2 regions of the Microbispora sp. KK1-11 genome follow, and region 2 is predicted to be linked to the other one. Evidence: riboswitches for the same ligand, from Rfam matches in the RefSeq annotation. Region 2 holds a riboswitch; the other holds the start of a gene.
What was found. Region 2 has a riboswitch for cobalamin ahead of FLW16_RS09270 (cobyric acid synthase). Riboswitches for the same ligand answer to the same signal wherever they lie in the genome.
Positions count from the first base shown of each region.

Region 1 (5,705 bases), on a different contig from region 2:
GCTCGCTGATCGAGTCGATCCAGCGGAAGCAGAACTCGGCCTTGTCGCGGATCGACGGGATGTGCTCGACGGCGGCGAACGCCTTCACCCGCTCGTCGTGGTCGGGCAGGTAGGTGTCCAGCAGGGTCAGGTAGAACTGGACGTGCACCGCCTCCTCGAACAACTGGCGGCTCAGGTACAGCCGCGCCTCGGGGGCGTTCACGTGCTGGTAGAGGTTCAGCACCAGGTTGTTGGCCACGATCGAGTCGCCGGTGGCGAAGAACGCCACGAGCCGGTTGATCAGGTGCCGCTCCCCCTCGTCGAGGGTCGCGAGGTCGGCGAGGTCGGAGGCGAGATCGACCTCCTCGACCGTCCAGGTGTTCCTGATCGCCGCGCGGTACCTCTCGTAGAACCCGGGGTAGCGCATGGGGCGCAGGGTCAGGTCCATGCCGGGGTCGAGCAGCATCGTTCTCATTGGCATGCCTCGCAGATCTCCGGGTTCTCAAGGGAGCAGGCGACCGCCTCGACGGGGGCGACGGCCGGCACGGTCGTCTGGGCGATCCGCGTCGCCGGGCGGGAGCGCAGGTAGTAGGTGGTCTTCAGGCCCGACCGCCAGGCGTAGGCGTACATCGAGGAGAGCTTGCCGATGGTGGGGGCGGCCATGAAGAGGTTGAGCGACTGCGACTGGTCGACGTACGGCTGCCGCGCGGCGGCCAGGTCGATGAGCGCCTTCTGCGGCAGCTCCCAGGCGGTGCGGTAGAGCGTCTTGAGCTCGTCCGGGATGGCGGCGATGTCCTGGATCGAGCCGTCGTTCAGCTTGATCGCGTCGCGCATCGGCCTGGTCCACAGGCCGAGAGCCTGCAGGTCCCGCACGAGATACCGGTTGACCTGCAGGAACTCCCCCGACAGCGTCTCGCGCTTGAAGACGTTGGACACCTGCGGCTCGACGCACTCGTAGCAGCCCGCGATCGAGGCGATCGTGGCCGTCGGCGCGATCGCGACGAGCAGGGAGTTGCGCAGCCCCGTCCGCGCGATCCTCGCCCGCAGCGCGGCCCACTCCTCGGGATGCGCCGGGGCGCACGGGAAGTGGTCGAGGTGCAGGACGCCGTCCGCCGCCCGGGTCTCCTCGTAGGCGGGGTGGCGCCCCCGTTCTGCGGCCAGGTCGGCCGAGGTGCCGTACGCCGCGAGCGCGATCTCCTCGGCGATGCGGGTCGACAGCGCCAGCGCCTCCGGCGAGTCGAACGGCAGGCGCAGCGCGAAGAACACGTCGGCGAGCCCCATGACGCCGAGCCCCACGGGCCGCCACTTCCGGTTGGCCGCCTCCGCCTCGGGCGTCGGGTAGAAACCGAGGTCGATCGTCCGGTCCAGGAACCGTACGGCGGTGCGGACCGTGGCGCGCAGCCTGCCGAAGTCGACGGCGTCGCCCTCGGGGGTCAGGTGCGCGGCGAGGTTGACCGAGCCGAGGTTGCACACGGCGGTCTCGCCGTCGCCGGTGACCTCCAGGATCTCGGTGCACAGGTTGGACAGGTGGATGACGTTGCCGGGCCGCGCGGTCTGGTTGGAGGCCCGGTTGGCGGCGTCCTTGAACGTCATCCAGCCGTTGCCGGTCTGGGCGAGGGTGCGCATCATCCGGGCGTACAGGGCGCGGGCCGGCACCTGCCGGACATACCGCCCGGCGGCCTCCAGCTCGCGGTAGCGGGCGTCGAACGCCTCGCCCCACAGGTCGGTCAGCTCGGGGGCCTCCTTGGGGTCGAACAGCGACCACGTGCCGTCCGCCTCCACCCGGCGCATGAACTCGTCGGGCACCCAGTTGGCCAGGTTGAGGTTGTGCGTGCGGCGCGACTCCTCGCCCGTGTTGTCGCGAAGCTCCAGGAACTCCTCGATGTCGGCGTGCCAGGTCTCCAGGTAGACGCAGGCGGCGCCCTTGCGCCTGCCGCCCTGGTTGACGGCCGCCACCGACGCGTCGAGCGTGCGCAGCCAGGGGACGATGCCGTTGGACAGGCCGTTGGTGCCCCGGATCAGCGAGCCGCGCGAGCGCACCCGCGTCCAGGCGATGCCGATGCCGCCGGAGTACTTCGACAGCCGCGCCACCTGGCCGTACCGCTCGTAGATGCTCTCCAGCTCGTCGCGGGGCGAGTCGAGCAGGAAGCACGACGACAGCTGCGGCCGCCGCGCGCCCGAATTGAACAGCGTCGGCGAGCTGGGCAGGTAGGCCAGCGCGGACATCAGGCCGTACAGCTCGGCCGCCTCGGCCACCGTGGCCGACAGGCCGCAGGCGACGCGCAGCAGGAAGTGCTGCGGGCGTTCGAGCACGCGCCGGGTGACCGGGTGGCGCAGCAGGTAGCGGTCGTAGACCGTGCGCAGCCCGAAGTACTCGAACCGGTCGTCGGCCGCCGGGTCGACCAGCGCGTCGAGCGCCTCGGCCTCGCGGGCCACGAACGCGGCGACGGGGTCGCCCAGCAGCCCGGCGGCGTGGGCGGCGGCGACCGACTCCGAGAAGGTGCGCACCCCCTCGGCCGCCGCCTCCTCCGTGATCAGCCCGCTCAGCAGCCGGGCCGCACGGCGCGAGTTCTCCGGGTCGGCGATGACCCCGGCCGCCGCCTCCTCGATCGCCTGCAGGACGCCCGCCGCGTCCCACGCGCCGTCCGCGCGGGCCTGGGCCTGCCGTACGGCTCCGACGGCGGGGACGGGGCCGCGCGGGACGCCGGGTCCGGAATCTCCCGCCGAAGCCCGCGGCCCGCCGCGCTCCCCTGACGCGGGGTCCGCGGACGCGGAGGCCGGGTCGGTGATGGTCATCAGATGCCCTCTCCTCGTCGTTCCGAGTCCCGGCCGGACCGGAGGGAGGCATGCCGCGGCGCACGCGCACGGGAGGGAACCGTGCCGTGACGATGCGGCGAGCCCGCCCTCGGGGCCCGGCGCGGGGCGCGCGCCCATGCGCGCGCGTCACTGGCAGGTCTTCGGACTCGCGGGCGTCCGGACGGGCTCGCGCCCGCCGGTCCTACTGGCCGTCGCTTCCCAGGCGCGCTCGCGCCCAGTGCTGACGAACACAGTGCTCAAGGCATTGTGCTCACGGCACAGTGCTCGAAGGCACGGTGCCGTGTGACGGCGGTCGTTCCCGCTCACCGCTGCGGGGCAGCCCCGGATTCGCACCGGGTTCCCTCTTGCCTCACCTGGGGTGAACCAGCAACGCGATGGATCCTACATCTTGTGGCCCTTCCCGCAAGTACCCCTACAAGTTGTGTTTTTCAGCGGAGTCCGAGATCATTGAGGAGCAGGGCCGTACGGCGCGCCTCGCCGACGAGCCATTGGCTGAAGTCGTCGCCGTCGAGCCACATCGGCGTCCAGTCGTTGCGGTCGCACAGGCTCCGCCAGCCCGGAGTGTCGGTGACGGCCCGGCACAGGTCGAGCAGGGCGTCCCGCTCGGGCGTGCCGCGCGGGGCGATCAGCCCCGTCCAGTCGGCGTACACGACCCGTACGCCCGACTCCGACAGCGTCGGCGCGTCCACCCCGGACAGGCGCTCGGCGGAGGAGACCGCGAGCGGCCGCAGCCGTCCGGCGCGCACGTGAGGGGCGACCTCGCGCCTGCTGCCGAACCCGAGCGCGAGCCGCCCGTCGAGGACCGCGGCGACGGCCTGCGCCCTGCTGTCGAACGCGACGTAGTCGAGCAGGCGGGGGTCGGCCCCCAGGCCCTGCGCGGTCATGCCGAGCAGCAGGTGCTCCGGGCCGCGGTCGGCGCCGCCCGCGACCCTGGGCCCTCCGGGGTCGCGCAGCAGCGCGGCGGCGAACTGCTCGAACGTGCGATAACCCGAGTCGGGCGAGGCGACCAGCACCTCCCACTGCCCCGTCAGCCGGGCGAGCGGGACGGCCCTGGCGACCAGGAGCGGGTCGCGGGCCAGCGCGCAGGCGGCGAGCAGCCCGGGATCGGCGATCACCAGGTCGGTACGCGGCCCGCCCTGCCGGGCGAGCGCCGTCCCGCCGTCGCCGGCCTCCCGCGTGATGCGTACGGCCCGGGCCCAGCCACGCCCCTCGACGAGCGACTTGAACCCGGCGGCGACGCCGTCTCCGCATCCCCCGGGCGGGCTCGGGACGGCCAGGGAGAGCTCCCTGCGGTGCGGCGGCGCCTGGACGCCGCACGCGCCCGCGAGGGCCAGGACCCCCAGCGCGAGGACCGTACGGCGTCGCATGTCGGCACCCTCCTGCCGGAAGAGTCCCTTACACGCACAGACTATGACTAACTACACCATGTCACCACATAACGGACGTTACGGCTGCGGTGATCGATGAGGGTCGACGTGCCCGGTGGGAGGCGCCTCCGGCCGGCCCACCCTGGATTCCCCTGTCAGGGGCGACGCCGGATACAAAGGCAGTCATGGAGGACCTCGTCGAGCACCGTTACGGCCGGGACGACATGCGGCTGGTGAAAGCGTCCTTCCGTACGCATCGCTTCGTTCCGCACGCGCACAGCGAGTACGCCATCGCGGCGATCGAGCGCGGAGTGGAGGCCGTCCGCTACCGCGGCGCCACCGAGCACGCGCACGCAGGCAGCCTGCTCCTTCTCGACGCCGACACCATCCACGCCGGCCGCCCCGGCATCGCCGAGGGCTGGGACTACCGGGTCTTCTACCTCCCACCGGCGCTGCTGGCGGAACTCGCCGGGCACCGGCCCACCTTTCCCTCACCGACTCCGCACGACCCGCATCTGGCCGCCCGCCTGATCCGGCTGCACCGCCGTCAGGACCAGAACTCCCTGGCCGCGCAGGAAGACTTCGGAGCGCTGTGCACGGAGATCCTCGCCCGCTACACACGCCGCGGGATCACTGCGACGCCGCCGGCGCCCGTTTCGAAGGTGCAGCGGCACCTGGCCGCAGACCTTCGGCGCACCCCGGCCCTGGAGGAGCTCGCGGGTGTGGCGGGCCTGCCCCGATTCCAGCTGCTGCGCGCCTTCCGCCGCGAGACCGGCGTCACTCCGCACGGCTACCTGCTCCAGCTACGCCTGCGCTGTGCCCAGCAGCTCCTGACCGCCGGGCACACCGTCGCGCGCGCCGCCGCCGAGAGCGGCTTCTACGACCAGGCACATCTGCACCGCCACTTCCGCCGCACGTTCGCGGCCACCCCGGGCCGGTTCGCGCGCAACGACGTACAAGACCGGTACGGCTCGCCCGCCTAACGTGGCCGGCGTGGACGAATACACCAGCCCCGAGTTCTCCCGCAGCGCTCTGCTCGCCATCGACCTGCAACGCGACTTCGTCGCCGACGTCGCCGGCACCACCGAGGTGCTGCCCGCGGTCCGGCGCCTGACGCACGCGTTTCGCCAAGCGGGACGGCCCATCGTGCATATCGTGCGTCTGTACCTGTCCGACGGCAGCAACGCCGACCTGTGCCGGCGAACGCTGCGAGGCAAGGTCAACCCGCACTCGCCGGGCTCCCAGCTCGCCGGCGAGCCGGCGCCCGGAAGCGAGCTCGACCCGGACCTGCTCCTGGCGGGACACGCGCAGGAGATCGGCTCGGACGAGCACATCCTGTACAAGCCCCGCTGGAGCGCCTTCTTCCGCACCCGGCTGCTGGAACACCTGGCCGAACGCGCGGTGAGCACGGTGGTCGTCGCCGGCTGCAACTACCCGAACTGCCCGCGTTCCACGCTCGTCGACGCGACCGAACGCGACCTGCGCACCGTCGCCGTTCGCGACGCACTCTCCGGCTGGACCACCGACGCGGACCGCGAGATG
Region 1 covers NZ_VIRJ01000033.1:39,252-44,956, reverse strand. Annotated here, with positions in the region: gene FLW16_RS34875 (ribonucleotide-diphosphate reductase subunit beta) at 1-460, opposite strand, end outside; gene FLW16_RS34870 (ribonucleoside-diphosphate reductase subunit alpha) at 451-2,775, opposite strand; cobalamin riboswitch at 2,910-3,179, opposite strand; gene FLW16_RS34865 (tripartite tricarboxylate transporter substrate binding protein) at 3,225-4,163, opposite strand; gene FLW16_RS34860 (AraC family transcriptional regulator) at 4,349-5,146, shown strand; gene FLW16_RS34855 (cysteine hydrolase family protein) at 5,157-5,705, shown strand, end outside.
Region 1: linked by a shared signal. The riboswitch ahead of FLW16_RS34870 (ribonucleoside-diphosphate reductase subunit alpha) and the one ahead of FLW16_RS09270 (cobyric acid synthase) in region 2 are both predicted to bind cobalamin.

Region 2 (5,705 bases):
ACGGATAGGCGGGGTTCACAGGGCGGCCTTCCTGTTGACGTAGGCGATCCGCCAGCCGCCGTGCCGGGCGGCCAGCTCGGTGCGGGACAGCGGGGCGATGTCGAACAACGCGGCACGCGTCGCGGTCAGGCCGAGCGCGTGCGCGAGCGCGGCGCGGACGGGCCCGGCGTCGCAGACCGCGACCACGCGGGCGGCGTCCACGTGCACCGAATCCAGCCACGCGGCCACCCGCGCGCCCAGCTCGGCGAGACTCTCCCCGCCGTGCGGGGCGGCGCCGGGGTCGGTCAGCCAGGCGCCGAGACCCTCGGGCTCGGCCTCCGCGATCTCCGCGAACGGCCGTCCCGCCCACGTGCCGTAATCGGCCTCGGCGAGCGCGCCGACCACGACCGGCTCCCGCCCGGACGCGGCCCGCGCGGTCGCCACGGCCGCGGGCCAGGGCGCGGCGAAGACCACCGCGTCATCGGGAAGGCCCAGACCGGAAAAGGGCAGGGTGGCGGCCTGCGCCAGCCCCGAAGGATCGGCGTCCTCGGGCGCGGGGAAACAGGCGCGCCGCGTGCCCGGCGTCCCCGCCTGCCGGATGATCAGCATGAGACGGCGCCGGGAGGCAGGGTCCGCAGGCCCGGCGTTGGCCCCCTCTCGATGAGCGAGATCAGCGCGTCGGTGTCGACGTTCCGCTCGACCAGGTCCCCGAGCGCGTCCAGCCGCGCCTCCCGCAGCCCCGCGAACGACAGCGACGGATCGCCCCGGAACTCCCGCCCCGCCGCCCGCGCCACCTCCCCGAGGAAGGCTCGCCGGAACCCGTCGTTCTCCAGCGCACCGTGCCAGGTCGTGCCCCACACGTTTCCGGCGCGGCACCCGTCGAGGAACGGTTCACCGCCGTCGCGGGTGACGACCCCGTGGTGGATCTCGTACGCGCGTACCGAATACCCGTAGCCCTCGCCGACCGGACGCCCGAGCGTCTTCTCCGTCGCGAACGCGACGTCGGCGGGGAGCAGCCCCAGGCCGGGCACGGTGCCCGCGCCGGACTCCACGTGGTCGGTGATGGTGCGGGCGAGCATCTGGTATCCGCCGCAGATCCCGAGGACCGGACCCGTCCTGCGGACGACGAGGTCGGCGATGCCGGTGTCGCGCAGCCAGGCCAGGTCGTGCACCGTGGCCCGCGAACCCGGCAGAACCAGCAGGTCGGCGTCGGCGCAGGCGGCGGGTGAGGTGACGAAGCTGACCGCGACCCCCGGCTCGGCGGCCAGCGCGTCCACGTCGGTGAAGTTGGAGATGCGCGGATAGCGCACGACGGCCACCCGCAACGCGCCGTCGACCGCCGCGCTCCCCGTGTTCCGCGTGTTTCCTCCCGGCCGGTTGTCGAGTGACAGCGAGTCCTCGACATCCATCCACAGCCCGTCGAGCCACGGCACGACCCCGTAGACCCGGCGCCCGGTCAGCCCTTCGATCATGTCGAGCCCCGGCGCGAGCAGCTCCCGAGCCCCCCGGAACTTGTTCACGATGAATCCGGAGATATGTGCCTGGTCGGCGGCGTCGAGCAGGGCGACCGTGCCGTACAGGTGCGCGAAGACGCCGCCGCGGTCGATGTCGCCCACGATGATCACGGGCAGTCCGACGGCCCTGGCCAGCCCCATGTTCGCGATGTCCCCCGCCCGGAGGTTGATCTCGGCCGGGGAGCCCGCCCCCTCGCAGATCACCACGTCGAACTCGCCGGCCAGCCGCCGGTACGACTCCACGGCGATCGCGCGCAGCTCGTCGCGGCGCGCGCGGTATTCCAGTGCGTCCACGTCCGCGACCGGCCGTCCGCGCACGACGACCTGGCTCCGGCGGTCGCTGCCCGGCTTGAGCAGGATCGGGTTCATGTCGGCCGTCGGCTCCAGCCCGCAGGCTGCCGCCTGCACGGCCTGGGCCCGCCCGATCTCCGCGCCGTCGGCCGTGACGTAGGAGTTGAGTGACATGTTCTGCGCCTTGAACGGCGCGACGCGTACGCCGCGGCGGGCCAGCCACCGGCACAGGCCGGCCACCAGCACGCTCTTCCCGGCATCGGAGGTGGTGCCCGCGACAAGCAGGCCGCCGCCGGGCGCCCCGGCCATGGGATGTCCCCCCTGGGGGTGTCCGCGCCCCCGGTAGAAGGTCCGACGGCCGGAGTATCCTGGCTCCCGGATCGGCGCTTCCCTCAGCCTTCCCGCCCGTGCCGGGCAGTGGCGTGGGTGAGGGTCGCTCCCCGGTGACAGTGGCGGGACCGCGCCGGATTCACACCGGCTTCCTCCGCGTCCGTCGCTTGCGGTGGTCAACATACACCTTCGTGCCGGATGTCCCGCAAGTGTGCCGCTATGTGCGTTTCAGTGTGGCGATCATGTAGAACGGCTCGTTCTTCGTGACCTCGTTCTCGCCGTGCCCGTTGTAGTCGAAGGTCATCGTCCCGTTGTCGTGGACGGTGAGGTAGATCGTGCCGTTGCGCACGCAGTTGCCCCGCATCGACACCCGCTTCAGCCGCACGGTCGTCCCACTGACCACCTGGAGTTTGGACCTGCCCGTGCATCGATAGTCGACGAACTGCTCGGTGACGGTGTCGCCGCCCTCCGGCACGGTCAGCACGAGCGTGTCGTACGCGCCGGGCTCGTAGTCCACCCTGCCGCGCCACACGCCCGCGAAGCGCGCCGTGAAGCGCAGGGGCACGCGCGTGGCGGGCGCCTGTGTGGTTGTCTGCGTGAGCGTCGTGCCGGGTGAGGGAGCCGGCGTGACGGCGGCCGCCTCGTGCCGCGCGTCACCGTCGGCGACGCCTTCGGACGGGAGCACGGACAGCAGTACGGCCCCCGTCGTCGCGGCCGCGAGCGTGACCGCCGCCCCCGCGAGCAACCCCCGGCGGCGGCCGGAGCTCCGCCGTGAGGGAACGGTGTCCGGTTCCGGATACACGGCATGTCCCGCGGCGGTGAGCACGCCCGGGACGTCCCCGGCGGTCCCCTCCGGCACCGCGGCGAGAAGTCGCATCGTGATGTCGAGGATGCCCGGGCGCTCCGCCGGGTTCTTGCGCAGGGCCAGCGCGACGATGGAGCGCAACGGCTCTTCCAGGTCGCCGAGGTCGGGCTCCTTGGTGAGCACGCGGTTCAGCACGGCGGGCAGCGTGTCGTCGCCGAACGGCGGCCTGCCGGTGGCGGCGAACACCATCACGCCGCCCCACGCGAACACGTCCCAGGCGGGCGCGGGCGGCTCGCCGGCGATCTGCTCGGGCGCCATGTAGGCGGGCGTGCCGACGGTGCCGCCCGTCGCCGTGGTCGCGCCGAGACGGCGGGCGACCCCGAAGTCGACGACCCTCGGACCGTCGGGCCCCAGCAGCACGTTGGCGGGCTTGAAGTCGCGGTGGACGATCCCCGCCTGGTGCACGGCGGCGAGCGCGGTCGCGGTAGCCACGGCCAGCCGGTGCAGGGCGGGCCCGGACCGCCGCCCCGCCCGCTGCAGCGTGGGGCCCTCCACGTACTCGCTCACGACGTAGGGCCGGGGGCCGTCCAGGTCGAAGTCGAGCACCCAGGCCACGCAGAACGGCGCGACCCGCCGCGCGGCGGCGATCTCCCGCGCGAAGCGGCGGCGGGCGTCCTCGTCCTCCGGCCGGCCCCCGTCCGCCGGCTCGTGCAGCAGCTTGACCGCCACCGGCGCGCCGTCGGCCGTACGGCCGAGGTAGACCACCCCCTGGCCGCCCGCGCCGAGGCGGCCCTCCAGCCGATAGCCGCCGATTTCGGCCGGATCTCCCGTGAGTAACGGCCCCACCGCAGGCATGCAGCCCTCCTCGGCCCCGTTTTCCCCTCACCTTAGATGAACGGAACGCTGGTGCTTCTGGATCATGCTTGTCATGATGCCGGGATGAACGTGGTGGGGCCCGGATGGTCCGGATGGTAAGGATGGTGCGCACGCGGCTGCCGCTGGTGGTCCGGCGCGCGCTGGCCGAGCCCCTGCTGCTGGCCGCCGCGTTCGGCTCCATCCTGCTCGCCACCACGGCGATCTCGGCTCTCCTGCTGCACGCGGGGTCGGCGACCCAGGCGGGTGTGCGGCGGGCCCTGGAGACGGCGCCGCTCGCCGCCACCGCCACCGTCGTCACCTCCTCGGTCGCGGCCGGGGACTTCGCCGGGGCCGACCGGGCCGTCCGCGCGGGGATCGCCCACGCCCACGGAGAGGTGCCCGTACGGGTCACCGTGCGCGTCGAGTCCGCCTCCTACGCGCTCAAGGGACAGGATCGCGGCGATGATCAGCCCGTCCTGACCCGGTTCGCCGCCTACGAGGGGCTGGACGGTCAGGCGGACCTGGTGAGCGGGCGCTGGCCCGCCGAGACGAAGACGGCAATGGTGGAAGTGGCGCTCTCGGAGCCGGCCGCGCGGGTGATGGGAGTCGCGACCGGTGACGAGTTCACCGTCGTCGGACGCCTGGACGGCAAATCGGCCCGTGTGCGCGTCACCGGCGTCTTCCGGCTGCGCGACCCCGACGATCCGCGCTGGAAGGGGGAGGAACTGCTGCGCTACGGCACGCGGACCGGCGACTTCACCTCCCGCGGTCCCCTGGTCGTGCCGGCCGGCACCTTCCTCGACCGGTTCGCGACCGGCGCCTCGGCCCGCTGGCTCGCCGAGCCCGACCTGCGCCGGCTTTCCCCCGACCGGCTGCGGCCGTTCTCGGCGTCGGTCGCCGGGGCCTCGGCCGCCGTGCGGGCCGGTTGCCCCCGGTGCACGGTCACCGAGACGCTGTCCGGCACGCTGCTGCGGCTCGACCGCGGCGCCCTGGTCGCCCGCTCGACCATGCTGGTGCCGGTGCTCCAACTGCTGGTGCTGAGCGCGTACGCGCTGGCGCTGACCGCGCGGCTGCTCGCCGAGCACCGCCGGATGGAGACGGCCCTGCTGCGATCGAGGGGCGGGGGATCGCCGCGGCTCGCCGCCATGGCGGCGGGGGAGGCGCTGCTGATCGCGCTGCCCTGCGCGCCCGCGGCGCCGTTCCTCGCGCCCGTCCTCCTGCGGCTGGTGAGCGCGTTCCCCTGGATCGAGGCCACCGGCGTGGAACCGCCCCGCTCGCCGGACGGATCCACGTTCGCGGTCGCGGCGGCGGTCGCGCTCGCCTGCGCCGCCATGCTGGCCGCCCCGCCCCTGCTCGCCGCCCGCCGCACGTACGTCGAGGAGCAGGCGGCGCGCGGACGCGCCGACCGGCCGGGCCTGGTCCAGCGGGCCGGGGCCGACGTGGCGCTGCTCGTCCTGGCGGCGCTCGCCGTCTGGCGCCTGCGCGGCCAGGACGCGCCGGAGACGACGCGCCTCGGCGGCGAGCTCGGGCTCGACCCCCTCGTCGGGGCGGGACCGGCGCTCGCCCTGCTCTGCGGCGGAATGGCCGCCCTGCGGCTGGTGCCCGCCGTCGCCAGGGCCGCCGAACGGGCGACGCGGCGGCGCCCCGGGTTCGGGCCGGCTGTCGCCGCCCGGCAGGTGAGCCGGCGCCCGGCCCGCTATTCGGGCCCGGCGCTGCTGCTGACGATGGCGATGGCGATCGGCGTGCTGTCCCTGACCACCGCCGCGACCTGGCGCGGCGCCCAGGAGGACCGGGCCCGGCACCTCGCCGGTGCCGCCCTGCGCGTCCCGGCCCTCCCGGGGGACGACGCGCGAACCTTCACCACGCTGCCGGGGGTCACGGCGGCCGTGCCCGCGCACCGCGCCAGGGTCGTCGCGGACGGCGCGGACGCC
Region 2 covers NZ_VIRJ01000005.1:19,205-24,909, forward strand. Annotated here, with positions in the region: gene FLW16_RS09260 (VWA domain-containing protein) at 1-19, opposite strand, end outside; gene FLW16_RS09265 (histidine phosphatase family protein) at 16-588, opposite strand; gene FLW16_RS09270 (cobyric acid synthase) at 582-2,093, opposite strand; cobalamin riboswitch at 2,146-2,269, opposite strand; gene FLW16_RS09275 (serine/threonine-protein kinase) at 2,332-3,774, opposite strand; gene FLW16_RS09280 (FtsX-like permease family protein) at 3,897-5,705, shown strand, end outside.